DNA from 3 places in the Undibacterium sp. FW305-107 genome. Region 2 is predicted to be linked to each of the others. Evidence: predicted binding sites of a transcription regulator. Region 2 holds the regulator's gene; each other region holds the start of a gene.
What was found. The regulator sigma-54, encoded in region 2, starts transcription at its own class of promoters, with help from an activator protein. The targets are predictions, from matches to a motif close to TGGCANGNAANCTGCTTT.
Positions count from the first base shown of each region.

Region 1: the regulator sigma-54 is predicted to act here: its motif matches at 7,275-7,292, upstream of AC3WQT_RS17655 (pilin).
Region 3: the regulator sigma-54 is predicted to act here: its motif matches at 6,723-6,740, upstream of AC3WQT_RS13700 (urease subunit gamma).

Region 1 covers NZ_JBYTAV010000007.1:349,652-360,110, reverse strand. Annotated here, with positions in the region: gene ggt (gamma-glutamyltransferase) at 1-956, shown strand, start outside; gene AC3WQT_RS17675 (tetratricopeptide repeat protein) at 1,041-3,503, opposite strand; gene AC3WQT_RS17670 (pilin) at 3,698-4,159, shown strand; gene AC3WQT_RS17665 (pilin) at 5,147-5,608, opposite strand; gene AC3WQT_RS17660 (pilin) at 5,764-6,231, opposite strand; gene AC3WQT_RS17655 (pilin) at 6,762-7,229, opposite strand; gene AC3WQT_RS17650 (pilin) at 7,725-8,192, opposite strand; gene AC3WQT_RS17645 (FHA domain-containing protein) at 8,632-9,240, opposite strand; gene AC3WQT_RS17640 (Stp1/IreP family PP2C-type Ser/Thr phosphatase) at 9,270-10,076, opposite strand.
Region 2 covers NZ_JBYTAV010000007.1:217,184-227,642, reverse strand. Annotated here, with positions in the region: gene AC3WQT_RS17095 (monovalent cation:proton antiporter family protein) at 1-1,658, opposite strand, end outside; gene AC3WQT_RS17090 (KpsF/GutQ family sugar-phosphate isomerase) at 1,772-2,812, shown strand; gene AC3WQT_RS17085 (KdsC family phosphatase) at 2,812-3,354, shown strand; gene lptC (LPS export ABC transporter periplasmic protein LptC) at 3,351-3,995, shown strand; gene lptA (lipopolysaccharide transport periplasmic protein LptA) at 3,995-4,579, shown strand; gene lptB (LPS export ABC transporter ATP-binding protein) at 4,581-5,336, shown strand; gene AC3WQT_RS17065 (RNA polymerase factor sigma-54) at 5,348-6,838, shown strand; gene hpf (ribosome hibernation-promoting factor, HPF/YfiA family) at 6,946-7,293, shown strand; gene AC3WQT_RS17055 (enoyl-CoA hydratase/isomerase family protein) at 7,936-9,030, shown strand; gene AC3WQT_RS17050 (alpha/beta hydrolase family protein) at 9,500-10,222, opposite strand.
Region 3 covers NZ_JBYTAV010000005.1:425,523-435,981, forward strand. Annotated here, with positions in the region: gene AC3WQT_RS13660 (NAD(P)/FAD-dependent oxidoreductase) at 1-530, opposite strand, end outside; gene AC3WQT_RS13665 (dihydrodipicolinate synthase family protein) at 572-1,468, opposite strand; gene AC3WQT_RS13670 (HupE/UreJ family protein) at 1,794-2,396, opposite strand; gene ureG (urease accessory protein UreG) at 2,417-3,061, opposite strand; gene AC3WQT_RS13680 (urease accessory protein UreF) at 3,086-3,766, opposite strand; gene ureE (urease accessory protein UreE) at 3,769-4,287, opposite strand; gene ureC (urease subunit alpha) at 4,291-5,988, opposite strand; gene AC3WQT_RS13695 (urease subunit beta) at 5,985-6,290, opposite strand; gene AC3WQT_RS13700 (urease subunit gamma) at 6,300-6,602, opposite strand; gene AC3WQT_RS13705 (RNA polymerase sigma factor) at 6,892-7,494, shown strand; gene AC3WQT_RS13710 (hypothetical protein) at 7,503-7,997, shown strand; gene AC3WQT_RS13715 (hypothetical protein) at 8,064-9,275, shown strand; gene AC3WQT_RS13720 (threonine ammonia-lyase) at 9,671-10,459, shown strand, end outside.

The DNA of each region.
Region 1 (10,459 bases), 130 kb from region 2:
TTTCTACCAGCGACCTGAAAAATTACAAGGCAGTGGAACGCGTCCCGGTACGCGGTAATTATCGCGGCTATGAAGTGGTCTCGATGCCGCCACCCAGTTCTGGTGGCGTGCATATCATCCAGATGCTGAACATGCTGGAACATTACCCTCTGAAGGAACAGGGAGCGAATAGCGCCCAGACTCTGCATCAACTCAGCGAGGTCATGAAACTGGCTTATGCTGACCGTTCTGAATTCCTGGGTGACCCTGATTATTACAAAGTGCCGACCAAGGCCCTGACTTCACGCGCCTATGCTGGTGAACTGGTCAAGAAAATACAGCCAGACCGTGCCACACCTTCAAGCGAGATCAAGCCTGGCAAACCCCTGCCCTATGAAAGCGACCAGACCACGCATTACAGTGTGGCCGACAAATTCGGCAATATCGTCGCCACCACTTACACCCTGAACCTGAACTTTGGCAGCGGCATCGTCGCCACTGGCACAGGCATCGTCCTGAATAATGAAATGGATGATTTCTCGGTCAAGGCAGGCGTACCAAATGCCTTTGGCTTGCTGGGTGGCGACGCCAACGCTGTACAAGGCTGGAAGCGGCCTCTAAGCTCGATGTCGCCCACGATAGTGCTCAAGGATGGCAAGCCCTTTCTGGTGACTGGCAGCCCCGGTGGCAGCCGGATTATCACCACGACGCTGCAAACCATACTGAACGTCATAGACCATGACATGAACGTGGCAGAAGCCACCATCTCGCCGCGCATACACCAGCAATGGATGCCAGACCAGTTGCGCTTTGAAAAAGGCATCAGCATCGACACCCTGCGTCTGCTGGAACAAAAAGGTCAGGTACTGCGCCCTGCTGCCACTCTGGGCAAAACCCAGACCATACAAATTGTGCCACAGGGTTTTGCCGGATATTCTGACCCGCGCAACCCGGATGGTGCTGCACTTGGGTTTTAAAGTTTTTCAGCCAGCCAGGACAGGATTTACCTGTTCAGGCTGATGTATCAAACAGCATCGCAAACTTCACCACCGCATACCATCTCACGTCGCGTCGCACCACTTCAGCCACATTGCTCGGTAAGCTTCCTCAACCTTGCGGGTAAATCCTGGCTCATCCATCAAGGCGCTGTTTTGCATTTCCTGGCGCAATCCTGCCCTGATACTTGCCAGTTGCTCTACATTCTCTGCCAGCGCAACGACTTTCTCTACATATTCATCTTCTGTATGCGCTATCCATTCCGGGCGCCCTAAACCTTCAAGTATGCAACTACCCAGGCGTCCCAGGCTTGGCCGACCTGCCAGCGTCACAAAGGGCACACCCATGTGCAGTGTTTCAAACAAGGTGGTGCCAGAATTATGGGGGAAGCAATCCAGCCCTATATCAAGTGCCCTGAGCGTGTCCCAGGGTGGAGAATGAAAGCCGATATCAAGACGGGATTCGTCTATACCCTGGGCAGCAAATTTGTCCAGCAAGGACTGCCGCAAATTCACATCCTGATAATTTGCGCTGTCGACCACCAGCACTGCATTTTTTAAGCGCTTCAGTATTTCTGACCAGACCCTGATGGTCCGGTGATTGATGCGTATGGACCTGGTCAATGTGCCTATCCTGATATGACCATTCCTCAGTGCCGGCAAAAGACTTACCTCACCCATGCCTGGTGCTGGCCTGTAAGCGTAGGAAGGTGCCCGCAATCGCCAGGGTTGTTCGGCAAACAGGGTTTCGCTGCCGGCAGGGGCACTGACATCATCGGTCAGCATGTAATCAATTGCTGTCAAGCCGGTGGTATAGCCGTAACCGAGCCAGGAAACCTGCACCGGGGCGGGTCGCCGTGCAAATACCGACAGGCGGTTATTGGCAGTATGACCAGCCAGGTCGACCAGGATATCAATCCCGTCATTACGTATGCGCCCGGCAAGTGCAGCATCTGTCAGGCCACCGGTTTCTATCCAATGGTCAGCATAGCTTTTATAGCGCTCGGTGACACCATCAGCCACACTGAGCTGGGCGTAGGCATACACTTCAAACAAAGTCTTGTCATGATGACACATTAATGGTTCAAGGAAATATTGAACCGGATGGCGGCTAAAATCTGGCGATACATAGCCAATTTTTAGTCGTCGCTGACGATTTTTGTCATTGCCGAAGAGCAACCACTCACTTCGATAACGATTTGCATAGAGTTTTTCATAATCTTGGTAAGCAGCAAAAATTGCTTCTGCGCTACGGTCAGGATCATAATTAAGCATGAACAGCAGATTGCTATACGCCTGGGCATAGCCGGGGTCAAGCTTGACTGCCTGCCGGTAACTGTTCTCGGCCTCTTCCAGTTTGCCTTGTCCGGCGAACAAACCGGCCAGATTGGTATAGGTTTCTGTTACGTCACTGCCTATCTGCAAGGCTTTGTCATAGCATGCCTCTGCATCAGAGAAACGATTGATCATGCTATAGGTGTTGCCAAGATTGTTGTACAACAAGACAGAATGCGCATCATTGGCGATGCCTTGCTGATAGATGGCAATGGCTTCCAGATACTGCTTGCGCTCGTGCAAAATGATACCCAGATTGCAATACGCTCCAGGCAATTGCGGCTGCGTGGCAATGGCTTGACGATAGCTTGCTTCAGCTTCACCCAGCCGGTTTTGTAGCTTATAAGCATCCCCCAGACTGATCATTGCGTCAGCAAAATCCGGACGTAAGTTCAGGGCTTGACGAAAATGGGTAATTGCCAGATCAGTTTGCAAAAGATGACGAGCCACCAGTCCAAGATTATGGTGCGTTTCTGCATGTTGAGGGTGGATGCGCAGGGCCTGCTGGTATTGCTCCTTTGCCTGGGCGAATTGCCCTTTTGCCTGATAAATCACGCCCAGATTACAATACGCAGCGAAATGCTGTGGGTTGGCTGCAATGGTGAGCTGATATTGCTCTATTGCCTCCTCCCACAAATCATGTTGTTGCAGCAATGTCCCCAGATTGAAATGCGCATGACTGAAACCCGGCTTGAGCTCAAGCACTTTTTGATAAGCAGAACGTGCCTCGTCAGGCTTGCCCAATGAGGTCAGCGTAACGGCTAGATTGAAATAGGCAAGATGGTTTGCTGGCTGCAACTTTATTACATGTTCATAGCATACCAGCGCCCCGTCAAACTGCCCGATTACATCTAGCGTCAGGCCAAGATTGAGCTCTGCCTCAGGGAAATCTGTTTGTATCTGCAAGGCGCGTCGATAGTGAATTTCAGCTTTGCCATAGTCTTGCTGATCATAGAAAACATCACCCAGCTTGTTATTCAAGTTTGCATCATCTGGCTGTTCTTCCAGGACCTGCTGGTAATAGCGAGCGGCATCACTAAGCTTTCCATCACGGTAGCTACGCTCAGCCAAATCAGAAAGACTGGGAACTGCGTCCTCATGCACATCACTGGCGTTGGCAAGCTTTCCAGAGGCATCTTTCGCAGGAGCCGTATTACTCGTTGATGAAAATTGCTTCTTTAACCAATTCAGCATTACTTACCCTTAACATTGTTTTTCCTTGGGTGCAACAAGGTGAAGAATTGTAAATCCTATCTGCAAAAAAGCGTCAAAAAGTTGCGCCTGCCCTTCACTACTCCTAGCATAGCAATAATAAAACTCGTGTGGTTTGGCACAGAATTTGCTGAATACCCTTAACCACACTGTTCCTGGTTGTAAAGGAGAGAAAAATGCAACACAATTTTGTCAAACTGCAGCGCGGCTTCACGCTCATAGAGTTAATGATCGTCGTTGCTATCATAGGTATTCTGGCTGCGATTGCCATACCTCAATATTCAGACTATGTATCACGCACAAGAGCTGCAGGTGCCATATCAGAACTCAATAGTCTGAAAAAAGAAATGTCCATTTGCTTCCAGAATGAGAGTGCCTGGACCAATTGCACAGCCATGGGTAGTAATTCCATCCCGACCGTAGTTACATCCAAGTTTTTGCCTGGTGCACCTCCCGCTATTTCGGCTACTGGCGTGATTACTCAGGCTGCGACAGGTGCGACAACCAGCGCAGGCGTACCTTTGAGTGTTATTTTGACACCGTCAACATTGCCGAATCAAGCTAATCTGATCTGGGCCAATACAGGTACCATTTGCGATCCTGTCCGTGGCATGAAGCCTGGTCAAGGTGCTTGCTGATTATTGTCATTAGAACTCATTTCATAAATAGGGTGAGATGCGTTTGCCTCATAACATGTGCTGGCAAAGGTAAAGCAGGGGTTTCGTGCGGCATGCTGCACGCCTGCGTACGATGTGCGCTTGCAAGCGCACATGCGCCCTGCAAGGGGACGAGGCAGTCAATAGCGGTGCTATTGATCACGAGTCGAATTATCAAAACCTGCAGACCAGTACGCGTTATGAGGCAAACCCTTAGTGAACTGACGATTTGGGCGCATTGCAGCGCGTAGTGTGTCACCCCCTCCCTCGCCAAGGCACCAGCCTTAGCTTCACAGGGTACACACCTCATGCCTTGCACTGCATCCCAAATCGTCTTGTTCGCACTCATCCTATTTATGAAATGAGTTCTACTATTCGGCATACTGGCTCAACACATTGAGTGTGATGGGTTGAAAAGTCACTTACCTTACTTGTCAGCAGTCAGTCACGCCTACCAAAACTAAAAAAGACAAATACTGACCTTGAGAAATAGACTCTCAAATCTCTTGAGTAATTGCAAACCATGCTTGCATGTATATGATTAGCTCTGTTTTTTAATTCAGAAATTTGCCAGTATCAGGCCAATTCTTCAGTAATTAGTTCATGCATGGTCACTGCCGAGACTACCTGAAATTAAAAAAACAAATTGAACTCCAAAGGTTAATGAATAGCTTTTGGAGTTTTTTCATTTACGAACACTGAGGTAGTTCAAGGCAGCTGTCAAACAAGAATAATTGTGTGATAAGCAGCTCATGGATTTTCCTGGCACAAGACCATTTAAGGCTATTTTGCTGAACGACTACACCAAAAACTTCATCGCGATACTAAAACCAGAATTTTCCTGCCTCAATCAATACGGATGTGTCGAAAACCTCGAGCCAAATTCTTCGCTGTATCCATAAACGCATATAGCAAACGGTTCAGCACAGAACTCTTGCGTTCACTCTTATCCGTGAAATGAGAGACTGATCAGCATCCGCCCTGGCCTGCTTTCAAGCCACGGACGGGATCACAGATAGTGCCAGAAGCAGTCCACAACATATTCGCCTGACCAGACAAAGTCGACGGCGTCAGTGTTACAGACAAAGCGGTGCCTGCACTGGTTGTCGCACCCGTAGTCGCTTGAGTAATAGCGCCCGTACCCGCGATAGCCGGAGCTGCCCCTGTCAGAAATTTGGATGTAACAACAGTGGGTATTCCATTGCTCCCCATGCTTGTACAACCTGTCCACGTCCCGTCAGTTTGAAAACAGAGTGACATTGCTGTCTTCAAGCTATGCAATTCGGCAATCGCGCCTGCTGCCCTGGTACGGGATGTATAGTCGCTGTACTGAGGCAAGGCAATCGAGGCCAGAATACCAATAATAGCCACAACGATCATCAACTCGATGAGGGTGAATCCTTTTTCCAGTTTTTTCAATTGGGATCTCATATTGCTTCTTTGTCTTTGATCATTTGCTTATCATACCCTGACAACATATCTAGTGGGCAACTTGAATTCTCAATGCAAAAGAAGCAAAATTATATTAAAAAAAGCCCGGGTCAGTTTGAACTGAACCCGGGCTTTTTTAAGAATCACTGATGTGATTATGGGCAACCGCCTTGACCGCTTTTCAAGCCGCGAACTGGATCGCAGATTGTGCCTGATGTTGTCCACAGCATATTTGCCTGACCAGACAATGTAGATGGTGTCAGTACGGCACCCAGAGCTACACCAGCACTGGTTGTAGCACCCGTTGCAGCTTGAGTGATAACGCCAGTACCAGCAGTGATAGCAGGAGCAGCTGTTGTCAGGAACTTGGAAGTAACTACAGTAGGGATAGCATTAGAGCCCATTGTTGTACAGTTAGTCCATGCACCTTCGTTTTGGAAGCAGATAGACATGGCAGATTTCAGGCTGTCCAGCTCTGCAATCGCGCCAGCTGCACGCGTACGGGATGTGTAATCAGAATACTGAGGAATAGCGATCGCAGCCAAGATACCGATAATTGCAACAACAATCATCAATTCGATCAGTGTAAAGCCGCGTTGCAACTTTTGAGGTATAGTTTTCATGAGAAACTCCTAAAAAAAAATTAACATGAGGTACTACAACGAAAAAATATGCAGAATTTATGCCAGCAATGACTTGAAATAACAGCAAAAATAAAATTGCTGAATGGTTTCTTCAGTTCAGGATTGGTAAACAGCTGGCGATGCTGCTAATTAGCGACATCTGTTTGATAATGCTAATCACTTTTTTATTGAAATGCAAGAATCAACCAGCTTAGAACGCTGGGCGCAGCACTTGTCCCTTGCTCACAGAGGAAAACTGCCATCGTTGCTACGGTGACTTCGCAGTAACTCAAACTCGTTGCGCTATGAAAAATGGCCTGGTAAAAAATTCTACCAGGCATTGAAGGCATTACTTAATTAACGCCAATATCGTTGGCATACTGAAAAGAGACCTTAGCGTTACAAGCTAATGGTCGTCTCAATTCGATCAGTGTAAGCAGTGCGACTATTTAAATATAATTTCACATCCATTCATAAAAAAAGCCCGGAGGTCACTTCGCTCCGGGCTTTTTTAAAAATCACTGATGTGATTATGGGCAACCGCCTTGACCACTTTTCAGACCGCGAACTGGATCGCAAATTGTGCTGGATGTTGTCCACAGCATATTTGCCTGACCGGACAATGTAGATGGTGTCAGTATGGCACCCAGGGCTACGCCAGCACTGGTTGTAGCACCCGTTGCAGCTTGAGTGATAACGCCAGTACCAGCAGTGATAACAGGAGCAGCTGTTGTCAGGAATTTGGAAGTAACTACAGTAGGGATAGCATTAGAGCCCATTGTTGTGCAGCCAGTCCATGTACCTGTGGTTTGGAAGCAAATAGCCATTGCAGATTTCAGGCTGTCCAGCTCTGCAATCGCACCAGCCGCACGCGTACGGGATGTGTAATCAGAATACTGGGGAATAGCGATCGCAGCCAAGATACCGATAATTGCAACAACAATCATCAATTCGATCAATGTGAAGCCGCGTTGCAACTTTTGGGGCATAGCTTTCATGAACAACTCCTATAAAAAAATAACATGGGATCCTAAAGCAAAAAAAATGCAAGATCTATGCCAGTAGTGATTTAACAAAAACAAAAATAACTGCTGAACGGCATTCTTTATTTCAGAAGTGGTCAACAGTCGGCGATACTGCCAATCAAGAGCATCATTTTTTTGATGCAATCGGCATCTTGTTGACCTACAAAATTCAACCAACTTTGAGCGCCTGACACATCACTTTCCCTGCTCGCAGAGAAAACTACTGCCATCTCTCAATTTTATTACCCTATGGGAAATGGCTGGATAGAAAATTCCACCAGACATTGAAGGCATTACCTTAATGAACGGCTATATCGTTGGCATACTGAAAAGAGGCCTTAGCGTTACAAGCTAGTGGTCGTCTCAATTCGATCGATGTAAGCAGCACGACCATTTAAATATAATTTCACATCCATTCATAAACAAAAAAGCCCGGCAAACCGGGCTTTTTTGAAATCACTGATGTGATTATGGGCAACCGCCTTGACCGCTTTTCAGACCACGAACTGGATCGCAGATTGTGCTGGATGTTGTCCACAGCATATTTGCCTGACCAGACAATGTAGATGGTGTCAATACTGCACCCAGGGCTACGCCAGCACTGGTTGTAGCGCCAGTTGCAGCTTGAGTGATAACGCCAGTACCAGCAGTGATAGCAGGAGCAGCTGTTGTCAGGAACTTGGAAGTAACTACAGTAGGGATAGCATTAGAGCCCATTGTTGTACAGTTAGTCCATGCACCTTCGTTTTGGAAGCAGATAGACATGGCAGATTTCAAGCTGTCCAACTCTGCAATCGCGCCAGCAGCACGAGTACGGGATGTGTAATCAGAATACTGAGGGATTGCGATCGCAGCCAAGATACCGATAATTGCAACAACAATCATCAATTCGATCAGTGTAAAGCCGCGTTGCAGCTGTTTAGGGATAGCTTTCATTATGAACTCCAGGAAAAAGTTGAAATCAGGAACTACGCTTCACATGTAGCAATCACCGTGCCAGTTTTTGTTTACTGGGCAACTACGCATTTTCTTATGCGGAAATCGTAAGTTTCATGAATCATCGGACAAGAAGTGACGAAATGCGTCAATAGTTGACATTTTATCCATGCTAATATTTGTCAATGTTTGTGTCAGATCACAAAGACGACTGACAAGTCTGTCAGTCATGTAAAAAATTGTTTCAAGACTTGATACAAATTTGAAAAGAATATTTCTTGGCGCCAGAACTACGTTGCACACGTGTGCACGCAAATGCACTTGGACAGGGCTGACAATAATTACTGCTCAGAAAATAGTAGCGCGGAAAATCAGGTCGTGAGACTTGAGCTATCCCTGCCGCATAAACGCTGGCAGGGATCAGGGATATAGCATCTGATTAATAGAAAATCACGGCCATTTTTGTCCCTGCCAGCTCTATCATGTCTGCATGCTTGAGGGTGTGTGGTTTGTCCTTGATGGACTGGGTATTGACTGTGGCCGATGCACTGCCTTCTACCTGGGCGATGACATAGTCCTTGCCCTGCTGGGTAATAGCAATAACCTGGGTGCCAGGGCTGCCTATTGTTGTAACAGCCTTGATCAGGTTGAGTTCCTTACCTGAATTAGGGCCGGTCATGACCTTGATCTTGGCCCTGGGCTTATCGACAGAAGCCGGTTGCACCTGGCCTGGCTCAGGTACAAAAGTCTGCTTGCCTGACTCTTCTACCTGAAACCGCAGTTTGTATTTACCGATGTCGATGACATCATCATGCTGCAACAGGTGTTTTTTGACAGGCTGTGCATTCACCATGGTGCCGTTAGTGCTACCAAGATCAAGTACAAAAGAACCATTGGAAGAGGTATCTATCGCGGCATGCTGACCGCTGACCGTCAGGTGATCGATGACAATATCATTACTAGGGCGCCGACCTACCGTGAGGCGTGATTTACTGATAGTGATTTCTTGCTGAACCAAACCATTAAAGGTGACGATAATTTTCGCCATAAATCTCTCATCAATTCATAACCCCCGACCTACCGGGTAAATGTTCTTTGCAGCCAGGACTTGTTTTCTTCGTTGACCAGGCGGAACAGGACAACTGAAATATTATCCAGCCCCCCCCTGTCCTTGGCACCATCGATCAGCGCTTCGGCACAACGGTCAAGGTCAGACTCGTACTGTCTGATCAAGGATTGGATTTCATCATGCCCAAGCATATCGGTCAATCCATCTGAGCACATCAGATACAAATCTTCTTCTTCAGTATGGTGCGTATGCAACTCCGTGTGCACCTCAGCCAGTGTACCGACCGCCCTGGTAATCAGATTCTTAATAGAAGAATAACGTGCTTCTTCTTCAGTAACCAGTCCGGCATTAATTTGCTCCTGCAGCACGGAATGATCCTGCGTCAGGCGTGTCAATACGCCTGAGCGATAGCGATAAGCACGGGAATCCCCGACGTGCGCCAGCAGGAGCTTATCTTGCAAACAACATGCCACCACCACCGTGGTACCCATGCCTGCGCATTCTGGATTGGTTTGCGCCGTATACAAGACGTTGCGATTAGCCAGCTCGACCGACTCGGTGATCCAGCGCGCCATCGCCAATGGCCTTGGCCCCATGGATGGAAACCAGATGGCATCCATCTTGCTACATAAATATTCAGCGATGATTTGGGCGGTCATGGCGCTGGCGACTTCGCCCGCGTTATATCCCCCCATGCCATCAGCCAGGACCGCACAGCCATAGTCGGCACAAACGATGATGGCATCTTCGTTGTGCGACCTGACTAAGCCCGTATCAGATAGGGCAGCAAATGTTAATACGCGCTGGTATGGCATCAATAAACGCTGGGATAAATCCTGGAGTGAATAAATTTATATTAATTAGATAAGATTTTGAAGTTATCTTATATTCGGATTATCTTAATGAGAGCTTAAGCAAAACAACCAGTCTTACTTTGCAAACCCGCCTTTGGTGCGACTATGCGACTGCGCGACCGTATTTTAAAAATACTGCCGCTTGGGAGTTGCCTGATAATTTTGCGTAAATCCTCTTCTTCTGTCTCTACCTATATTTTTTAAATTTGTTCTCTGACCTGGCCCTTCACAAATTATTTACACAATAAGCTAAATAATCAGTTAAGCCAAACATACACAATTTAATAGCCAATGGCTACGTATGTTTAAGCTTAACATTAAGGAAATCTATTTGCACGGATATC
Region 2 (10,459 bases):
CGCCGCAAAGGCACACCCAGCATGACCAGGGCATGAGAGGCCAGCATCAGGCTGCCTTCCATGAGCTCCGGCACCACTTCAGTAGCACCGGCGCTCCTGAGTTTATCCAGGTCTACATCATCATGGCTGCGCACAATGACAGGCAGGCTGGGGTTCATTTCATTAACGAAATGTAAAACCTTGAGGGCGGATGCGGTGCTGGTGTAGGTCACCACCAGTGCCGAGGCGCGGTTGACACCGGCAGCCAGCAGACTCTCGCGCCGGGCCGCATCGCCATACGAGACATTGGCACCGGCAGTCTGCGCTTCGCGGACACGGTCAGGGTCAAGATCAAGGGCGTGGTAATCAATATTTTCTTCCGCCAGGATACGCGCCAGACTCTGGCCGCTACGGCCAAAACCGGCGATGATCACATGCTTCCTGGTGGTCATGGTGCGGGCAGCGATCTGGGTCAGTGCCAGCGACTGCATCATCCATTCATTGGCAGAGAATTTCATGACGATGGCGTCGGACTTGGCCAGGATGAAGGGTGAGATCAGCATGGAAATCACCATCGATGCCAGAATCAATTGCACCAGCATGGGATCTACCAGTTGCAAGCCACCTGCCTGATTCAGCAAAACGAAACCAAATTCGCCAGCCTGCGCCAAACCAAGGCCGGTACGCAGGGCGACGCTGGTGGAGTTGCCAAAAGCCCTGGCCAATGCGGCAATCAGTACCAGTTTCAACAAGACCGGCCCGGTCAGCAACAATAACACCAGCCAGAATTGCTCATAGACCAGCCGCACATTGAGTAGCATGCCCACAGTAATAAAGAACAAGCCCAGCAGAACATCACGGAAGGGTTTGATATCTTCTTCCACCTGATGGCGGTATTCAGTTTCAGATATCAGCATGCCAGCGACAAAGGCACCCAGCGCCATCGATAAACCGGCTTTCTCAGTCAGCCAGGCCGCACCCAGGGTAATAAACAAGAGATTGAGCATGAACAGCTCTTGCGAACGCCGCTTGACCACGATATGGAACCAGGCACGCATGAGTTTTTGCCCTACCACCAGCAGCAACACCAGGACGACGATGGCCTTGCCACTCGCCAGTGCCAGGGTTTTACCCAGGTCAGGGGACTTAGATGCCAGTGCTGGCACCAGGATCAGCAGTGGTACCACGGCCAGATCCTGAAACAGCAGCACGCTGATGATTTGCCGGCCATGCAAACTTTCCAGCTCCAGCCTTTCCGTGAGCATTTTGGACACAATCGCCGTTGATGACATGGCCAATGCGCCGCCCAGGGCAAATGAGGCTTCCCAACTGATCTGGAACAGGCTGGGCAGCCAGCGGCTGGCTACCCAGCCAAATACCATACTGGTCAGTATGGTGACCAGTACCTGTGCCATCCCCAGGCCAAATACCGCCTTGCGCATGGCCATGAGCTTGGACAGGGAAAATTCCAGTCCTATGGAAAACATCAGGAAAACCACGCCAAACTCGGCAAGTTCGTGGGTAACGGCGCTTTCTTCTGCCATGCCGAAACCGTGCGGGCCTATGAAAATACCAACCACCAGATAACCCAGCATGGGCGGCAGTTGCAGCATACGGAATGCGACCACGCCCAATACGGCAGCAGCCAGCAATAAAAGTGTGGTGTCCAGTCCTGTCATGCCGCCTATTATTGCCGATTTATCGCCCTGCTATCCTGCTTTTGGGCAAACATTATTCATTACGTTACAACTGGCAAAGTTTTTGCTTTGAGGATTTCGTTTATACTTCCGGCATGAATGAACTGAATGCACCTTTAACTTTTAAACAAGTACCCACGACAGACGCAGCTGTCGCAGCACAGCGCGCCCTGAAACTGGCTTGTGAAACCCTGCAAATCGAGGCTGACGCCCTGCTTGCCCTGCAAAAACGCCTGGGTAATGGCGATGCTGCCGGCTTTTCCCAGGCTGTCAGCATGTTGTTGGCATGCCACGGTCGGGTCGTGGTTTCTGGCATAGGCAAGTCTGGTCATATTGCGCGCAAGATTGCGGCGACCTTTGCGTCTACCGGCACCCCATCGTTTTTTGTCCATCCGGCTGAGGCTGCGCATGGCGACCTGGGCATGGTGACACCGCAGGATGTATTTATCGCCATCTCTTATTCTGGCGAAGCATCTGAACTGATGTCCATCCTGCCCATCATCAAGCGCCTGGGTGTCAAGCTGATCGCCATGACGGGCAACCCGGAATCCAGTCTGGGTAAGCTGGCAGATATACATTTGAACCTGCACGTGGACAAAGAAGCCTGCCCGCTCAATCTGGCACCAACCGCCAGCACTACGGTGACGCTAGCGCTGGGTGATGCCCTGGCTGTGGCGGTACTGGATGCACGCGGCTTTCGTGAAGAAGACTTTGCCCGCTCCCACCCCGGTGGCTCGCTGGGCCGCCGTTTGCTGACCCATGTCAGGGATGTCATGCGTGTTGAAGAAGCCATACCGCAAGTCGGCCCGGAAACCAGCCTGAAAACTGCACTGCTCGAAATTACCAAAAAAGGCATGGCGATGACTGCCGTGGTGGATGAGCACCAGCATGTACTGGGCATTTTCACCGATGGCGACTTGCGTCGCCTGATGGACGGCACGCGTGACTTTACCCAGTTGCGCATAGCCGATGTCATGAATCATGCGCCGCGTCGCATACGTCCTGAACAATTGGCGGTAGAAGCTGTCGAAGTCATGGAAACTTACCGCATCAACCAGTTGCTGGTCGCTGACGACAGCGGCAAGCTGGTGGGTGCCTTGCATATACATGACCTGACCAGGGCCAAGGTGATTTGATGGACATAGAAATAGCAACAGAAAAGGCCATAACAGCGGCCAGTAAGATCAGACTCATGATCTTTGATGTGGACGGTATTCTGACCGACGGCAGCCTGTATTTTGGCCCCGAAGGTGAAATGATGAAGTGCTTTAATGTGCTGGACGGGCAAGGTATCAAACTCTTGCAACAGGCAGGCATCATCACGGCCATCATCAGCGCAAGACAATCGGCCATCGTCAGCAAGCGTGCTGCTGATCTTGGCATCAGCCACGTCAGCCAGGGCGTCCATGACAAGAAGAGTGCATTCCTGGGACTGCTGGAGAGGCTGGATATTCCCGCACAAGAATGCGGCTTTATCGGTGACGACGTGATTGATTTGCCGATACTGACCAGGGTCGGCTTTGCAGCCAGCGTACCGAATGCCCATGCCGAAGTACAACAGCGCGTGCCATACATCACCAAGGCCAATGGCGGCCAGGGTGCAGCGCGCGAAGTCTGCGACTTCATCCTGCGCGCCCAGGGTAAATATGAACAGGCTTTACAAGCATATCTGACATGAAACCCCAAATGACCATAGACCGCTTCCGCATCTGGCTGGCCGTGATCCTGCTGGGCGTGATCACCATGGGCACCATCTGGGTCATGGAAGTCATACGCCGTCATGCCGATGATGAGCAAAACCGCAGTTCGGCCAGATCAGCACCTGATTACTATGTGGAGAAATTCAATTTCATCCGTCTGTCAAATAATGGCAAGGCCAATTACCACATCACCGGCGACAGCCTCGTGCATTTGCCACGTACCGACAATATAGAAATCAAGCACCCGCAGATCAATAGTTTTGACCAGGACAGGCCGCCCCTGCATCTGCGTGCTGACCTGGCTGTAGTGTCACAAAAATCATCACTGGTCACACCCAGGCGCGAACATGACGAAGTCCATCTGCATGACAATGTCAGTATGGAAAGACCTGAGGGTCTGAGTTCACAGTTCGTGCGCGTGGAGTCAGATTATCTTTTGCTATTGCCGGATGATGATATCGTGAAAACCGATAAACCCATTTCGGTCACGACGGGAAAACTAAGCTCTACAGCAACAGGCATGATTGCCAATAATTCTACTCAAAGCCTGGCGATGCTGAGCAAGGTCCACATTCAACTCAAGAAGCGTGAACCGGCTCCCAAAGCCAGCACAAAATAATGAAGAAAGCGAATATGCGTATGATCAATACACCATTCAGCGTCGCCCGCTTATTGGGCCTGGCCTTTCTGAGCCTGGCCTGCGTTTCTGCCCATGCAGAAAAAGCCGACAGTAATAAAGAGACCATCATCGAAGCCGGTTACGGCGAGAGTGATGGCAAGACCAGTGTGCGCAGATTGTCCAAGGGTGTCTCTTTGGTACGTGGCACACTCAACGTCAAGGCAGAAAATGCCGTGGTTACTGAAGCGCCTAATGGTGACCAGTTCGTCGTCCTCACCGGTGGCAGCAACCGCAAGGTCACCTTCCGCCAGAAACGTGATGGCGGCCCGGACCTGTGGGTGGATGGTGAGGCTGACCGCGCTGAATACAATCAGAGTACAGAAATCGTCAAGTTCATTTCCAAGGCCAAGGTGCGCTACCTGGAAGGTAAACGGGTCACCCAGGAACAGGAAGGCGAATACCTGTCTTACGACAGCAAAAATGACTTTTTCATCGGCACCAATTCGACCAGTGGCCAGCATGTGGATGGCTCTGGCAGCCTGAAAATCATCTTGCAACCAAAACCAGAAAAACAGGCTAATTAAGATGACAGCACAGTCCAGCAGCACCTTGCTCGTCAAGGGCCTGCAAAAGCGCTATGGCGCGCGCCAGGTGGTGCGCGATGTTTCCCTGCTATTGAAAAGTGGCGAGGTAGTGGGTTTGCTGGGGCCGAATGGCGCAGGCAAGACCACCTCGTTTTACATGATCGTGGGCCTGGTGCCTTCCGACGCCGGGGATATCACGATTGATGACGTGAATATCTCGCAACTGCCTATCCATGAGCGTGCAGTACTGGGTCTGTCTTACCTGCCCCAGGAAGCTTCGGTATTCCGTAAACTGACGGTGGAAGACAATATCCGCGCCGTACTCGAATTGCAAAAAGACAGTGAAGGCAAATATCTCGGTGCCAAGAAAATTGAGCAAAGGCTCAATGCCCTGCTGGCAGATTTGCAGATAGAAAAGATACGTGAAAGCCAAGCACTATCACTCTCAGGTGGTGAACGCCGTCGTGTCGAAATTGCCCGCGCGCTGGCGACCAACCCACGCTTTGTCTTGCTGGATGAACCCTTTGCCGGCGTTGACCCGATTGCCGTCATCGAAATTCAACGCATTGTGCGCTTCCTCAAGGAACGCGGCATCGGTGTGCTGATCACCGACCATAATGTGCGCGAGACCCTGGGCATCTGCGATCACGCCTATATCATCAACCAGGGTGCGGTACTTGCCAGTGGCAAGCCTGACGACATCATACAAAATGAATCTGTACGTCGCGTTTATCTCGGAGAACACTTCCGGATGTGACGGGAATCATCATGAAACAAAGCCTGCAACTACGTACCTCACAACATCTGGCCCTGACGCCGCAATTGCAGCAATCAATACGATTATTGCAGTTATCGACTTTGGAATTGCATCAGGAGCTGGAGACGCTGCTGACCGATAACCCCATGCTGGAACGCGTCGATGATCCGCTCGATCACGCCGTGCGCCTGCTGGCAGACGGTGCCATCAATACCAGCAGCACCTCTGCCGATGCTGGCATGGAAGCACCCGCAGCAAGAGACGACAGCGACAAGTCTGCAGAACCTGCGGCGGCTGATGCTGAAACCGTCATCAGCAATGACAGCACCACCTCCAGTGAAGAAGACTGGGGTTTTGATGACGTGCAGCATGGCAGCAAGTCTGGCGATGATGAAGATGGCCGCCCACAACTGGGCGCAGCCCATGTCACCCTGCGTGAACACCTGCTGGAACAGATGCGCCTGAACCTGCGCGAGCCGCGTGACCGAGCCCTGGTCGAGCTGATGATAGATGCGCTTGACAGCAACGGTTACCTGACTGAAACCTTGGATGAAATACATGCCAGTTTGCCACTGGAATTGTTCGTAGAACCAGAAGAACTGGCTTTTGCCCTGAACATGCTGCAGAGCTTTGACCCTGCCGGTGTTGGTGCGCGCAGCCCTTCAGAATGCCTGGCACTGCAAATCAGGCGCTTGCCCAAGATTGCTTTTGTCACGCGCAGGCTGGCGTTGCAAATTGTTGAAACGCAACTGAGTTTATTTGCGCAAAGAGATTTCACAAAACTCAAGAAAATACTCGACTGTGATGACGAAGATTTGCGCGATGCACAAACGGTCATCCGTATGTGCAAACCCAGACCCGGCATCGCTTTTGCTGCCGATGAATCTGACTATGTTGTACCAGACGTCATCGTCAGAAAATCCGGTAACGGCTGGCAAGTCATGCTGAATCAGGATGTCATGCCCAGGCTGCGGGTAAGCAGTATGTATGCCAACATCATGAAGCAAAATCGCGGCGAGGCAGGCATGGGTGCGCAACTACAGGAAGCACGCTGGCTCATCAAGAATATGCGGCAACGCTTCGAGACCATATTGCGCGTTGCACAAGCGATAGTCGAAAGGCAACGCAATTTTTTCACGCACGGTGCTGTTGCCATGCGCCCCCTTGTTTTGCGCGAAATTGCTGATACACTAGGATTACACGAGAGCACTATCTCACGTGTAACAACCCAAAAATACATGTTGACCCCACATGGCATGTTTGAGTTGAAGTACTTTTTCGGCAGCCATGTCGCGACGGAAACAGGGGGTGAAGCATCTTCCACCGCGATACGTGCACTCATCAAGCAGCTGATAGGAGCAGAAGACCAGAAAAGCCCACTCTCTGATAGCAAAATTGCAGACATGCTGGGTGAACAGGGCATGGTAATTGCCCGACGGACAGTTGCCAAATACCGTGAAGCCCTCAAAATCCCCCCAGTGAGTTTGCGTAAATCTTTGTAAGCAGTCCTTGTAATCACGGTTTGAATTGCTATATATGATTTAGCTCAAGGCAAATAAATGCCAGGAGCTTATCGTTACAGCAAGTAACATCACTATAGGAGCACAGTATGAATCTCACCATCAGTGGACACCACGTCGAAGTAACTCCTGCAATTCGTGAATATGTACATACCAAACTAGAACGTATCAGGCGGCATTTCGACCAGGTCATTGATATCGCCGTCATCCTGACGGTGGACAAGCTCCGGGAAAAGGAAAAACGACACAAAGCCGACATTAATTTGCATATCAGCGGTAAAGATATCCACGTTGAAAGTCTGGCGCATGATCTGTATGCGGCCATTGATGCACTGGTAGACAAACTGGATCGCCAGGTCATCAAGCATAAAGATAAAATGCAAGACCATCAGCACGACGCCATCAAGCACATACCTGATCCGGCATCGGCTTCATAAGACCCCAGTCCTTACCCGAACAGGGTTGTGGACATCCAAAACAAGGACGCTAGAAAGCGTCCTTTTTGTTGGGCGAATGGTTTTGATGTTGATAATTTACATCATCATTCGCTGAATTACTCTGCGACAATCCGTACACATAATAACCGTCATTCCAGCGTGCTTTTAGCTGGAATCCAGCGGCGTTCGTTATATGCCGTGGCTCTTGTTGCAAGTGGCACTTTGACTAAAACGTTTACCCTCCGTGGATACAAGCCGGGTCTCGGCCCGGCAGCCGAAATACTTTCTTTGCGTCGCCAAAGAACGTATTCAAAGAAAGGCGACCCAGGCGTCGTCGCCCCCTGAAGGGGGGGTTCCCGTTTGTGCTGTACAAAAAATGGGAAGGCCCGAAACTCGCTTCGCTCAAACAGCGGTCCTTCTTAATCCATTTTCTGTACAGCACAAACGGCGTCGACACATGGGAACTGCTAACGTCAAAAACAACAGCAACATCAAACCCAAAGTCAAACCCAAAGTCAAACCCAACAGCAACGAGCATGCAGTCCTTACGCTATTTCCTCATAAGCATAGACACCCCGTGACGACCAAGCCTGACAAAGTTAAAATAGCAGCTTCATCCCCTACCCTGCATAGTCAACCACCATGAGCGAATTTGTACTTACCTCCGTCAAGAACAATATAGGCTACATCACCCTCGACAGACCCAAAGCATTGAACTCGCTGTCTCTCGATATGGTAAGAGCGCTGACGACGACCTTGCTGGCCTGGCAGGATGATCAGAATGTGCGTGCGGTGTTTATCCATAGCAGCAGCGAGAAGGCATTTTGTGCTGGTGGTGATATCCGTTTTTTCTATGATGTGGGTACAGCCACACCCAAAGGTGACTCAGCCTTGCTGGAAGATTTTTTCACTGAAGAATATGCCTTAAACCATTTAATTCATTTCTATCCAAAACCCTATATCGCGCTGATGAATGGCGTGGTCATGGGTGGTGGCATGGGTATTGCGCAAGCAGGTGAAGACTGTCGTTTGCGCATCGTCACGGAGCGTACCAAGATGGCGATGCCGGAAGTGAATATTGGTCTTTTCCCTGATGTGGGCGGCGGTTATTTCCTGTCGCGTACTGATGGTGAAATTGGTACTTACCTGGGATTGACTGGTGAAATCATCACCGCTGCGGATGCCATTTATGCAGGGCTGGCGGATGTCTATATTCCCACAACTGAAATACCTGCACTGATGAATTTGCTCAGTGAAAGTACGGCCACAGACTTGCATCTGGTAATACGCGATTTTGCTGCGACTTTTGCAGACCAGGCAAAACCGGACACCAGCAAACTGGCTGCACAACACGCCATCATCAACGACATTTTCGCAGGCGATAGCGTTACTGCGATCTGTGAAAAACTACAACAAGACAACAGCGACTTCGCCCAGCAGACCCTGGCCACCATGCAAAAGCGTTCACCACTACTGATGTCAGTCACACTGGAACAACTGCGCCGCAGTAAAGGCATGACAGTATCGGCCTGCCTGCGCATGGAAAGAAACATGGTACGTCATTGCTTCAAGCATGGCGAAGTGCTGGAAGGTGTGCGAGCCCTGGTGGTAGACAAAGACAATACACCACGCTGGTCACCTGCGACATTGGCTGAAGTGACGACGGAACAAGTGACAGGATTCTTTGCTGAAGCCTGGCCTGCTCATGCGCATCCTTTGCGGTATTTGGAAGCTTGAGTTGAAAGACTGACTGATCAGAGTTTGATCAATCGTATATCTAAAAATTAGATCAAGGTCGTATTGACGTTGATTTTGACTTTGGGGTTGTTTTTGACTTTCTGCAGTTCCCATGTGTCGACGCCGTTTGTGCAGTACAGAAAATGGATCAAGAAATGCCCGTGTTTGAGTGTAGCGAGTTTCGGGCATTTCCCATTTTTTGTACTGCACAAACGGGCACCCCGCAGGGGCGACGACGCTGGGTCGCATTTCTTTGAATTCTTTCTTTGGCGACGCAAAGAAAGAATTTCGGCTGCCGGGCCGAGACCCGGCTTGGTTCTACGAAGGGCAATCGCTTTAGTCAAAGTGCAATATTCAACAAACAACACGGCATACCACGAACGCCGCTAGATTCCTGCCTACGCAGGAATGACGTGAATAAGATTGCCATAAAATCCAAGGCTGAGCAGCCTGTTATGCATATCTGCAATCACTTCAACTCAAACGCCTTCTTATCCCCCTTAAACCATCCAGCCAACCCCGCAATAAACTCCTGCGCCCCATTCCTCCTCGCAGTCTTCAAACCATGACTGGCACCTGGAAATTCCACGAACTGAAAATCTTTTTCCGGATGCTTCAAAAAGTAATCCCGCAAGGCATGTCCTGATTCTATCGGCACACTCTCATCCTTCTCACCCATTGCTGCCACCATTGGAATATCCAGGCTTGCGTACACAATCAAAGGATCAGAAAACAGATGTCCAGACCAATACGCATAAGGATGTCCAAAGAACTCTTTCCTGAGATTCTTGTCATCTTTCCTGATCTCAGCATACACATGCAAAAAATAATCGCGTGAAAATGGATTGGCATAAGGTTCCACGCCGTGGTCTGCAAAGATCAAAAATTCTTCACTCTGCGGCAAACCACCACTTCCTGCGGTCGCCAGCCAGCCTATTTTATTACTGTCCCTGGCAATATAAGGAGCGACAGCTCCGCCTTCAGAAAAGCCCAAGACTGCAATAGAGCGTACAGGCATTTTTTGAAGCTCAGGCTGCAGCGCCAAGAACTTCAAATGATCTGACAATCGTTGATCGAGCTTATCTTCCGCCTGGAATTCTGCGGAGCACTTGCTGCCATCGGCATTTTTGGCAACGCCAGGTTTTTCCAGGTAATAGACATTTACCGTTCCGGGATAGCGTTCAAAAAACATGGGCAAACGAACTGCAAAATCATCGCATCCTGAACCGCTGACCAGCAATACAGGATGGCCATGTGTTGTCGCAGCCGGATCAGATAAATGATAATAGCGCCTTTGCTTGCCATCGATTTTTATGCTGTGTTCTTGCAGAACAGGTGCCGCCATCGTGGAAGCACAAAAGAGTGTGATGGAAGCCAGAACGATATGACGGATGTGCGAAGAAAAGGAATTGATGTGCATGGGAATGCT
Region 3 (10,459 bases), on a different contig from region 2:
TGGTTTGCCGCTAGCTGCGCAACTCGCTTGCCCAGAATTACATTGCCACCACGCTTGACCAAAAGCTGAGCCATGAAATGCGCCAGCTTGGGTGGGTACACCACACTGTCGCCAAAGACTCTGACACCACCAGCAAGACCAGGGCGTAAAGCAGGTTCCAGTTTTTGCACCTGTTCACCAGTCAAGGCTTCTGCACGCCATAGCCGCGCATTCATTGCTTGCGCACGATGATGCGCCTCCGAAAGCTGGTCTTCGTTCTCTGCCACCCATAAGGTGCCACACTGGCTGACTTCTCCTATGCCAGGAAATTCAGTGAAGAAGTCTTTCCACATGCGCAAAGAAAGCAGGCACAAGTCCAGCTCCTGCTCGCTTTCATCCAGAGCAACCAGATGTCCCATACCTACAGCGGTGACCCCACAACCGGGAGAAGCCGCATCAATCAAACTGACCTGATAGCCCTCTTCCTGCATTTTCAAGGCGCAGGTAGTGCCGACTATGCCAGCACCAATGACACACACTGTTGTCTTCATAGGCATGCTTCCTGCGCCATCACATTCACTAAAACAAACGATCAGTTAAACGTTGGCAAAACCGGACGATTGGCGAGGGAAGCGCTGACCACTTGCTCAACACGGGTGCGCAGAGCACCTTCCAGCGGCAGACGCGGGGCGCGCACGCGGTCATTGGAATCAATAGCCAGTGTTTCTACCAATTTGATGTTTTGCACCAGATAAGTGGACACATCCAGGTCCAGCAAAGGACGGAACCAGCGGTAGATATCCAGCGCCTCGTTATAACGGCCAGCCTTGATGAGACGGTAAATGGCGACTGTCTCATGCGGGAATGCCACAACCAGGCCAGCTACCCAGCCAGTTGCACCAGCAGTCAAGGCTTCAAAAGCTAGGTTATCTACACCAGTGAACAAGTCATAACGGCTACCCAGGCGGTTAATGATTTCTGTAGTGCGACGGATATCGTCGGAAGATTCTTTTACTGCTACAAAACGGGCATCATCAGCCAGTTCTTCCAGCATGTCCGTCGTCACATCAACGCGATAAGCCAGACGGTTGGAGTAAATCATGACAGGTAAATCACCGGCAGCGGCGATGCTGCGCAGGGTTGCTACAGTCTCACGATGATTGGTGTGATAGATGGTGCTTGGAACAACCATCAAGCCATCAGCGCCAGCTTTGGCGGCTTTTTCTGCCAGGGCACAGGCATCACGTGTGGCTGCCTCGGCGACGGTCAAAATGGCAGGCTTGTTACCTGTTACTTCTTTCGTCAATTTCAGCACATCGATACGTTCGGCATGGGATAACAAAGGGCCTTCACCCAAAGAACCACAAGCGATCAGACCGTCACAACCGGCATCCATCAAATAACGGAAACAGCGCTCCATTTCCTTGAAGTCCAGCGTATCGTCCTGGTTGAATTTTGTTGTAACTGCGGGAATGACGCCTTGCCACATGATATTTGCCTTGTCTCCGGATAAAACCGGTCAATTTTTGAAAATCAATCAAAGAACCTGATGCTGACAAATCGCGAAGAAATCGATCACAGTAAATATAAGCTATTTGCAAACTTATTTCACGCGCTGCCAGATTCGAACATGACAAAGTGTAAGCCCGCAAAGAGGCCCAGTCTTGATGTTTGTATGCATTTTGAAAGACGAAATCGGCACAGTCGATTATTACTGTGCGACAAGGGTAAGCCGGAGCCAGCAAGGCGCAGCAAGCAAGGAGAAACGTCTCTCCTTGCCTGGCAGATGAAATTTAATTAACTATTATTGGGTATCAAGCAAGTGCTGAAAGGAAAAAAGCACCTGCCAAAGTGATCATCACTCCTGCATACCGTGGCAATGTACTGGTCAGCATTTTTTGAGCCGCATTGCTGGCAAACCAGCCCGCAGCATGAATCAGTGCTGTCGCCAGCACGAAACCGGCACCATACAACACGGCAGATTCATTCACTGGCATTTCCTGCCCATGGGCATAGCCATGCGCCACTGCAAATATGGACACTAAAGCCATTCCCGCACTAACAGGCAGCTTGACCGCAAAACTGATCAACAAACCAAGGATAAGCACCGAGGCTGCAATACCGTGCTCCACGCCCGGCAAGGCTATTCCGGCAAGGGCCAGTGTACCGCCAACGACCATCATCAAGGGAAAACTGGTCGGTATCAGCCAGGCTCGTGCATGTTTTTGTTGCGCCGCCCAGATACCTATGGCCAGCATGGCCAGCATATGGTCAAATCCAGTGAATGGATGGAGAAAACCGTCCTGCAAAGCATTCATAGAATGCAGCACACTATCATGCGCCAAGGCTGGCAATGAAATCATGGCGCAGCCCAGGGCCGCAACCACATACAGACAGCGCAATTTATTCAGTTTCATATTGATCTCCAGATTGAAAATTAGTTTTTGACTTCATCCAGCATGCCTTGCTGGCGAATGAAACTGACGACTGCTTCCAGCCCGTCACCAGTACGCAAATTGGTAAATACAAAGGGGCGTTCGCCACGCATACGCTTGGCATCTTGTGCCATGATGTCGAGATTGGCACCCACGTGCGGTGCCAGATCGGTTTTATTGATGATCAGCAGATCAGAGCGGGTGATTCCGGGACCTCCCTTGCGCGGGATTTTTTCACCACCGGCCACATCGATGACGTAGATGGTCAGGTCAGACAGTTCCGGGCTGAAGGTCGCAGCCAGATTGTCACCACCGGATTCCACCAAAATCAAATCAAGATCAGGAAAGTCTGCGCTCATGCGTGCTATCGCTTCCAGGTTGATGGATGCATCTTCACGTATGGCAGTATGCGGGCAGCCACCGGTTTCCACCCCCATCAATCGTTCTGCAGGCAAGGCATCGGCACGTAGCAGGATTTCCATGTCTTCCTTGGTGTAGATGTCATTGGTGATAACTGCCATTTCATACTGGTCGCGCATGCTTTTGCATAGCATTTCGCACAATGCAGTTTTACCGGAACCGACAGGGCCACCTATGCCTACGCGTAAGGGATTTGGTTCTGGCAAGCTTAAATTTTGGGTGTTCATCTATTCGTTTCCTGTTTTTAATTTTTATGATCTGTACAAACGGCTGTACTGCACCTCATGCTGCATGGAAAGCAAAGACAAGCCTGGGGCCCAGTTCGATAATTGATCGTCTTCCAGTTCTTGCGCCAGCCTTGCTGCTTTTTCCAGCTCGGGTCGCAGCGATAGCAGCAAGCGTTGTCCTGAAACCTGGCCCAAGGGGATGGATTTCACGCCTACCAGCACCTGATTCTCTGCCCATGAAAACAGCATGCCCAGCAAAACTGACTCCGGCGGCACCTGCAAGGCAACTGCAGCAGCAGCCATGGCCGTGGGCAAAGGCAATTCGTGTTGTGCCAGTAAAATTGCCAGTAGCTCAGCATCAGCAATCTTCAAGTCGCTCACCAGCTTGCCCAGCGAATAACCCATTTGTATGCTCTCCGCCCGAAATTCTGCCGTGTCCCTGGCGGCAATGAACAAGCTGGTCCAGTGCGATACAGCAGTCAGGTTCCTGCTCTCAAAAGCCTGTAACAAGCGCCACAGTACCGGCGCCTCAAAACGGGCCACCACCTCATGCAGGCAATTGATGATCCATTCCCTGGCTGTGGCTTCATTGCGCACCAAGCCTTTTTCTATCCCTGCTTCCATCCCTTGCGAATAGCTATAGGCGCCGATAGGCAAAGACGGGCTGGCCAGTTGCAGGAGATGGAGTAAGGCCGCAGATTGCATGCTCAAGCCTTGTTGTCTGAAGGACGGTGTATGCGCTGGCGCAAAGGTATAGGTGCCAGTGGATTATGCGGATGCCCGTCATCCCCGCCATGATGATGGCCACCACCATAAGCACCTGATTCCGGCTCGAAACTGGCCTGCTCTTCAGTGACGACTGCGCCCAGCCCTTGCAGCATTTCCTTCAGCACCGGGTCTTTGCGTATGCGCAAAAAACCGTCACCGACCTGCGCCTGGGTATGCCGGTTGCCAAGGTGGAAGGCACAGCGCAATAAGTTAAAGGCGGTATCACATTCCACTTTGTAGGTTGGCTCAGCAGCGGCAATGACTTCAATTACGCGACCATCATTGCCCAGCATCAGGTCACCATGGCGCATGACTGTGCCGCGCACGGTGAACACGGCCACATCTTCACCACTAGCCAGAGTAGCGCGCAAACGGCTTTTTTCACGTAACTCATACGGCAAAATCAGTTGCCCGGCGATGCTGTCGGCAGTCTCTATCTTTGTTTGTAATGTCAGCATTGTTTAAAATAAGAAATAACGTTGGGCCATGGGCAGGATTTTTGCCGGTTCACATACCAGCAGTTCACCATCGGCACGGACTTCATAAGTTTCGGAATCGACTTCCATTTTCGGCGTCAGGCTATTGTGTATCATGTCCTTCTTACGAACATGGCGCGTATTCTTGACAGCGATCAGGGTCTTGTTCAGCTTCAGTTGTTCTGCAAGACCGGCATCCAGCCCTGCCTGAGAGACAAAGGTAAACGACTTTTTCAGCCCGCCACCAAAGGCACCAAACATCATGCGGTAATGCACAGGCTGTGGTGTCGGTATCGAGGCATTCGGATCACCCATCTGGGCTGCGGCGATCATGCCGCCCTTGATGATCATTGATGGTTTAACACCAAAGAAAGCAGGCTTCCACAAGACGATGTCAGCAATCTTGCCGACTTCCAGCGAGCCTACTGCATGGGCAATGCCATGGGTCAGCGCCGGATTGATCGTGTATTTGGCAATATAGCGTTTGACGCGAAAGTTATCGTGACGTGCATTGTCTTCTGCCAGCGAGCCACGCTGTTGCTTCATCTTGTCTGCCGTTTGCCAGGTACGCATGATGACTTCGCCGACACGGCCCATGGCCTGAGAATCGGAAGACATCATCGAGATGGCGCCAATATCATGCAGGATATCTTCAGCCGCTATGGTTTCGCGCCGTATGCGTGATTCGGCAAAGGCAATGTCTTCGGCAATTGCTGGGTCAAGATGGTGGCAGACCATGAGCATGTCGAGATGCTCATCCAGGGTATTGACGGTATAAGGCCGGGTAGGATTGGTAGAAGATGGAAGTACGTTCGCTTCACCCACCGCCGCAATAATATCCGGCGCATGACCACCACCCGCACCTTCGGTGTGGAAGGTGTGGATAGTCCTGTCCTTGAATGCCGCCAGGGTGTGCTCCAGGAAGCCACCTTCATTCAGAGTATCGCTATGGATGGCTACCTGCACATCCATATTGTCTGCCACGGTCAGGCAATTATCGATGGCTTGTGGTGTCGTGCCCCAGTCTTCATGCAGCTTCAAGCCTATGGCACCTGCTCTGATCTGCTCTTCCAGCGGTAAAGGCAGGCTGACATTGCCCTTGCCCATAAAACCCAGGTTCATGGGAAAAGCATCTGCCGCCATCAGCATGGAATGCAAATGCCAGGGGCCAGGAGTACAGGTGGTTGCCGCCGTCCCGGTTGCCGGGCCGGTGCCGCCACCCAGCATGGTGGTAACGCCGCTCATCAATGCTTCTTCAATCTGCTGCGGACAAATGAAGTGGATATGCGAATCGATGCCACCAGCGGTCACGATCTTGCCCTCACCGGCAATGATCTCGGTCGCGCCGCCAATTGCCATGTCAACGCCGGACTGTATGTCAGGATTGCCAGCCTTGCCTATGCAGGCAATCAAACCATTTTTAATGCCAATGTCTGCTTTGACGATACCCCAGTGATCAATAATGACCGCATTGGTGATGACCGTATCCATGACTTCTGCATGCGGCCTTTGCGACTGGCCCATGCCATCGCGTATCACCTTGCCACCACCAAATTTCACCTCTTCACCATAGATGGCAAAGTCTTTCTCGATTTCTATGAATAGATTGGTATCTGCCAGACGGATGCGGTCACCCGTAGTTGGCCCGAACATTTCAGCATAGGCATGACGTGAAATTTTCATAGCGCCCCCATGACTTTACCGCTGAAACCATAGACTTTCCTATCACCCGCCAGGGCCACCAGTTCTACGCTACGCTGCTGCCCCGGTTCAAAACGTATAGCCGTGCCAGCAGCAATATTAAGGCGCATGCCGTAGGCCTGTTGACGGTCAAATTGCAGGGACGGATTGGTTTCAAAAAAATGAAAATGTGAGCCCACCTGTATCGGCCTGTCACCGCTATTGGCCACAGGAATGCTGACGACTGCACGACCCACATTCAGTTCTATGTCCCCATCCTCTATCAGGATTTCGCCTGGTATCATGGTTTTCTCCTAAGGAATGGGGTTGTGAACGGTAACCAGCTTGCTGCCGTCCGGAAAAGTCGCTTCGACCTGGATATCAGGAATCATTTCCGGCACACCTTCCATGACATCGGCACGGCTGAGTATTTGCGCACCTTCCGACATCAGTTCAGCCACCGTCCTGCCATCGCGTGCACCTTCCATGATGGCGGCGGTGATCAGGGCGACTGCTTCCGGGTAATTCAGCTTCAGGCCGCGCGCCTTGCGTCTTTCTGCCAGCAAGGCAGCGGTAAAAATCAGCAACTTATCTTTTTCTCTAGGTGTCAGATCCATATCTTCTTTCGCTTATTGTCTGCACTATCACCAAACTTATTATTTATCGCCATTTACAAAATAACAAGCAAGTCCACTAAGGTGACAGGCCAGCCCTCTAAAAACATTATAAAAAGCAACACAGCAAGTTTCGAACCAAGGGCAAATAACCTGGATTACCGGAATGCGCACCAAACAAAGGCAAGACCTCACCAAGTTAGTGCATTTCATATAAATGCAGATAGCGCGAAAATATTTGGAACTTTTGATGCCCCTGGGAGTAATACCTTAAAACAGCCAACAAATAAACGTGGATAACCAAGAGACAGATTCCAGCTTGCTGACACAAATGCGCGACGGTGATGTTGCTGCATTTCAACGTCTGTACCAGCGCCACCAGGGACCTATCTACCGCTATGCCCTGATGCGTTGCGGTCAGAGTGCACTGGCAGCGGACGTGGTGCAGGATGTTTTCATGGGATTGCTGAGCAAGTCTTACCGTTATGACGCGGGCCTGGGCAGTTTGCAGAATTTTCTGTTTGGTGTAGCAAGGAATTTATTGCTGAAACAGGACCAGGCAGAACGCCGCCGCCAGCCATTACCAGGTTATAGCGAAGAAGATGGAGAAGAAGTCTTGATGAGTGAAACGACAGAACCGGCGGATGTCATCTTCCATCAGCAAATGACTGAACATGTGCGGCAGGCAGTCTCGGTACTGCGCCCTCATTATCGTGACGTGATTATTTTGTATGAATTGCAGGAACTGTCGTACGCAGAGATAGCCGTGATTTGCGACATAGATATAGGAACAGTTCGCTCTCGCCTGTCACGGGCGCGGGCAGCGATACTGCAATACAGCGAAAGACTGGGCTGGCGACCCGACGCAGCGACAAAAACCGGAACACAAAGATGAAAGACCTTATGAATACCCCACAGGACGCCAGCAATGGAGATGCCTTGCTGGATCAGCAGTTCAGCCTTTTGCGCAAAGATTTGCAGGAGCTGAATACGCCAATGGCTATAGAGCAGACTTTATTGCAAGCTTTTGCCAAACAACAGGCCAAGGATAAAAAGCAGGCACGCAGCAAACGCCTGCGCCCGTGGCTGGCAGGTTTGTTGACACTGGGTGGCAGCCTTGGTCTGGTCATGCTGACGGTCGTGTTTCCAGTATCGCAGCATCAATTGACGCCGGACAGTACCACTGTTTCAACTACAGAGCTTCCTCCTTTCGTCGCCCTGGTACCGCTGGAGCGCCTCAATAACGAAACGCCAAGCATGCTGGAAGCAGAAGTCCCGGCTGCCTGGCTCGCCAGCCTGGGCATGCCAGTATCTCCGGAAATAGCCGGTGACATGGTGCAGGCACAAATGCTGGTCGCTGCCGATGGTGAGCCATTAGCCATGCGACTCCTGAAATAAGCAATAAGCTACTCAATAACAAAGCAGCATAGAAAGACAAAAATGACACACAGAAAAGGACGCATCATGAAAACCAAACTGCCACTCTTCATATTGTTAAGCTCTGCCTGGGCAATGGCACATGCCAATAATACAGACGGTGACACTGCAAACCCAGCCGAAGAAAAACCTGTGCGTCGCCACGTGGAAATCATACAAGTGCCTGCAGTACCACCGCTGCCGCCCATGCCACCGATGCCCTCAATGTCACCTATGCCACCAATGCTGGCACTGGCAGACATACCCGACTCAAAAAACATCAACAAAATCGTGTCTGACGCCATGAGTCAGGCATTTGTTAGCATGCAAGGCATGCACAGTATCCGGTCAATAAAAAATGCGCCATACAGCGCAGAAATTGTCACCGAGAAAACCCAGACCCTGGCCGATGGCAACCAGATCAGCAACAAAACCACCAGCCTGAACTACAGGGATGCAGCTGGCCGCACCCGTCAGGAGATGCGCGATAGCAAGGGCAATGTTCAGCACATCGTCATCGTTGATCCGGTTGAAAACCTGCGCTACATACTCATGCCAGAAAAAAAGACAGCAACAAAAATGCATATGGGTAAAGACCTGGATGAAAAAATGGCGAGTGCCAGAGAGAAGCTTGATGCCGCCAAAGAAAAGCTGGACAAGCTGAAACAGGAAGGCAAAACAGTCAGCGTAGAAACCCAGCGCAATGGTGACGAAGTCATCGTCAAGCGTATAGAACGCAAAACCAGCGGCGACAAGGCAGAAGGCAACAAAGATGTGCGCGAAGAAGTTCAGGTCAGAGTCATCCGTGCTGGCAACGCCAGCGACATGCCCGCACTGCATACCAGTCTGAGTTCTACGTCAGGCAATTTCACCAGCCTCATGGCCCTGAGTCCCATGTCGATGGCATTCGTAGACAATCGCTGGACAGCCAAAGGCAATACCAAAGACTTGGGTAGCCGTGATATTGATGGGGTACGCGCAGAAGGAAAAATGCGCTCCTACCAAATCCCTGCTGGTGAAGTCGGCAATAAAAATCCGATTACCGTCACTTCAGAAAGCTGGTATTCACCAGAACTGCAAATGACCGTCTATGCAAAACAGACGGACCCACGTACAGGTGAATGGAATTACAAGCTGAATAATTTGAAACGCACTGAACCGGCGGCGAATTTATTTGCCGTCCCTGAAGGGTATGCAGTGAAAGAAATACCTGCTGCACCAAAAATCATCGTGGAAAGACGCGAAGAAAAGAAACCCTGATCCCTCTGACCAGCCGGGCCGTTTTTTTGCAAGGCTTGTGAGCGGACAGGGCCAGGATTCCCGACCTGCCCTGCCGCTCTTTTTTAAAGTTACTTGCCAATATTCCCGGGATTGGTTATAGTTTTTCCATGCACGCAATTACTCATCCCCTGCTGAGCACGAACTTATGCGCAACTAATGCCGCATCTGCTGTCGTGCACGCGATTGCGCTGCCTGCTGTTTCCATCTGCGACATTTCCATTATTCGAATTATTCCGGGTCGTTAAGCTACGGCGTATGCCGGTGCCTGGCGGCCCTTCAGCTCATCCTATTCTGATGTCCTGAGCGCTATTGCTATCACTATTGCGCTCACACTCTCTCTGATTTTTTTTTGCTGATTTTATTCTGGAGTTTTTATGTCCCATGTCGCCACAGACAGGCTTTTGCACGCCCCTACGTCCTGGTCATCCACCTTATTAAATGCAGATTTTCCTTATCCCTCACTGGCAGATATCCGCAAGACTGCTGCCAGATTATCGCAGCAAGTTTTGCATACCCCTGTCTGGCACTGGCAAACCGGGTCTGCTCTGGACAAGCTGGAGCCTGATACTGAAGTCTGGCTCAAGCTGGAATTGTTCCAAAAAACCGGCACGTTCAAACTGCGCGGGGCTTTGAATTGCATATCTGCGCTGGATGCAGATGCGCGTGAGCGTGGCGTGGTCGCTGTCAGTGCAGGCAATCATGCGATGGCGGTTGCCTATGCGGCCAAACTGGCGGGCGTCTCTTGCAAAGTGGTGTTGCCACGTCACGCGAGCCCTACCCGTATCAAGGCTTGCCGACAAGATGGTGCTGAAGTGATACTGGAAGCGGACATGCATAAGGCATTCGCACTGGGTCAGCATATCGTTGAAGAAGAACAGCGCACCATGATCCATCCTTATGACGGCCCGTTGACTGCACTGGGTACAGCGACGGTGGGGCTGGAACTGATGCAGCAAGTAGTGCAACTGGATGCCGTGATCGTGCCTATCGGTGGTGGCGGTTTATGTGGCGGCATTGCTTCTGCCGTCAAACAACTGGCACCGCATTGTGCCGTCTATGGAGTTGAACCCTATGGCGCAGATGCCATGTACCGCAGTTTCCAGTCTGGTCAGCCAGAGAAGTTAAAGGAAGTCGACAGCATAGCCGACAGCCTGTGCGCGCCT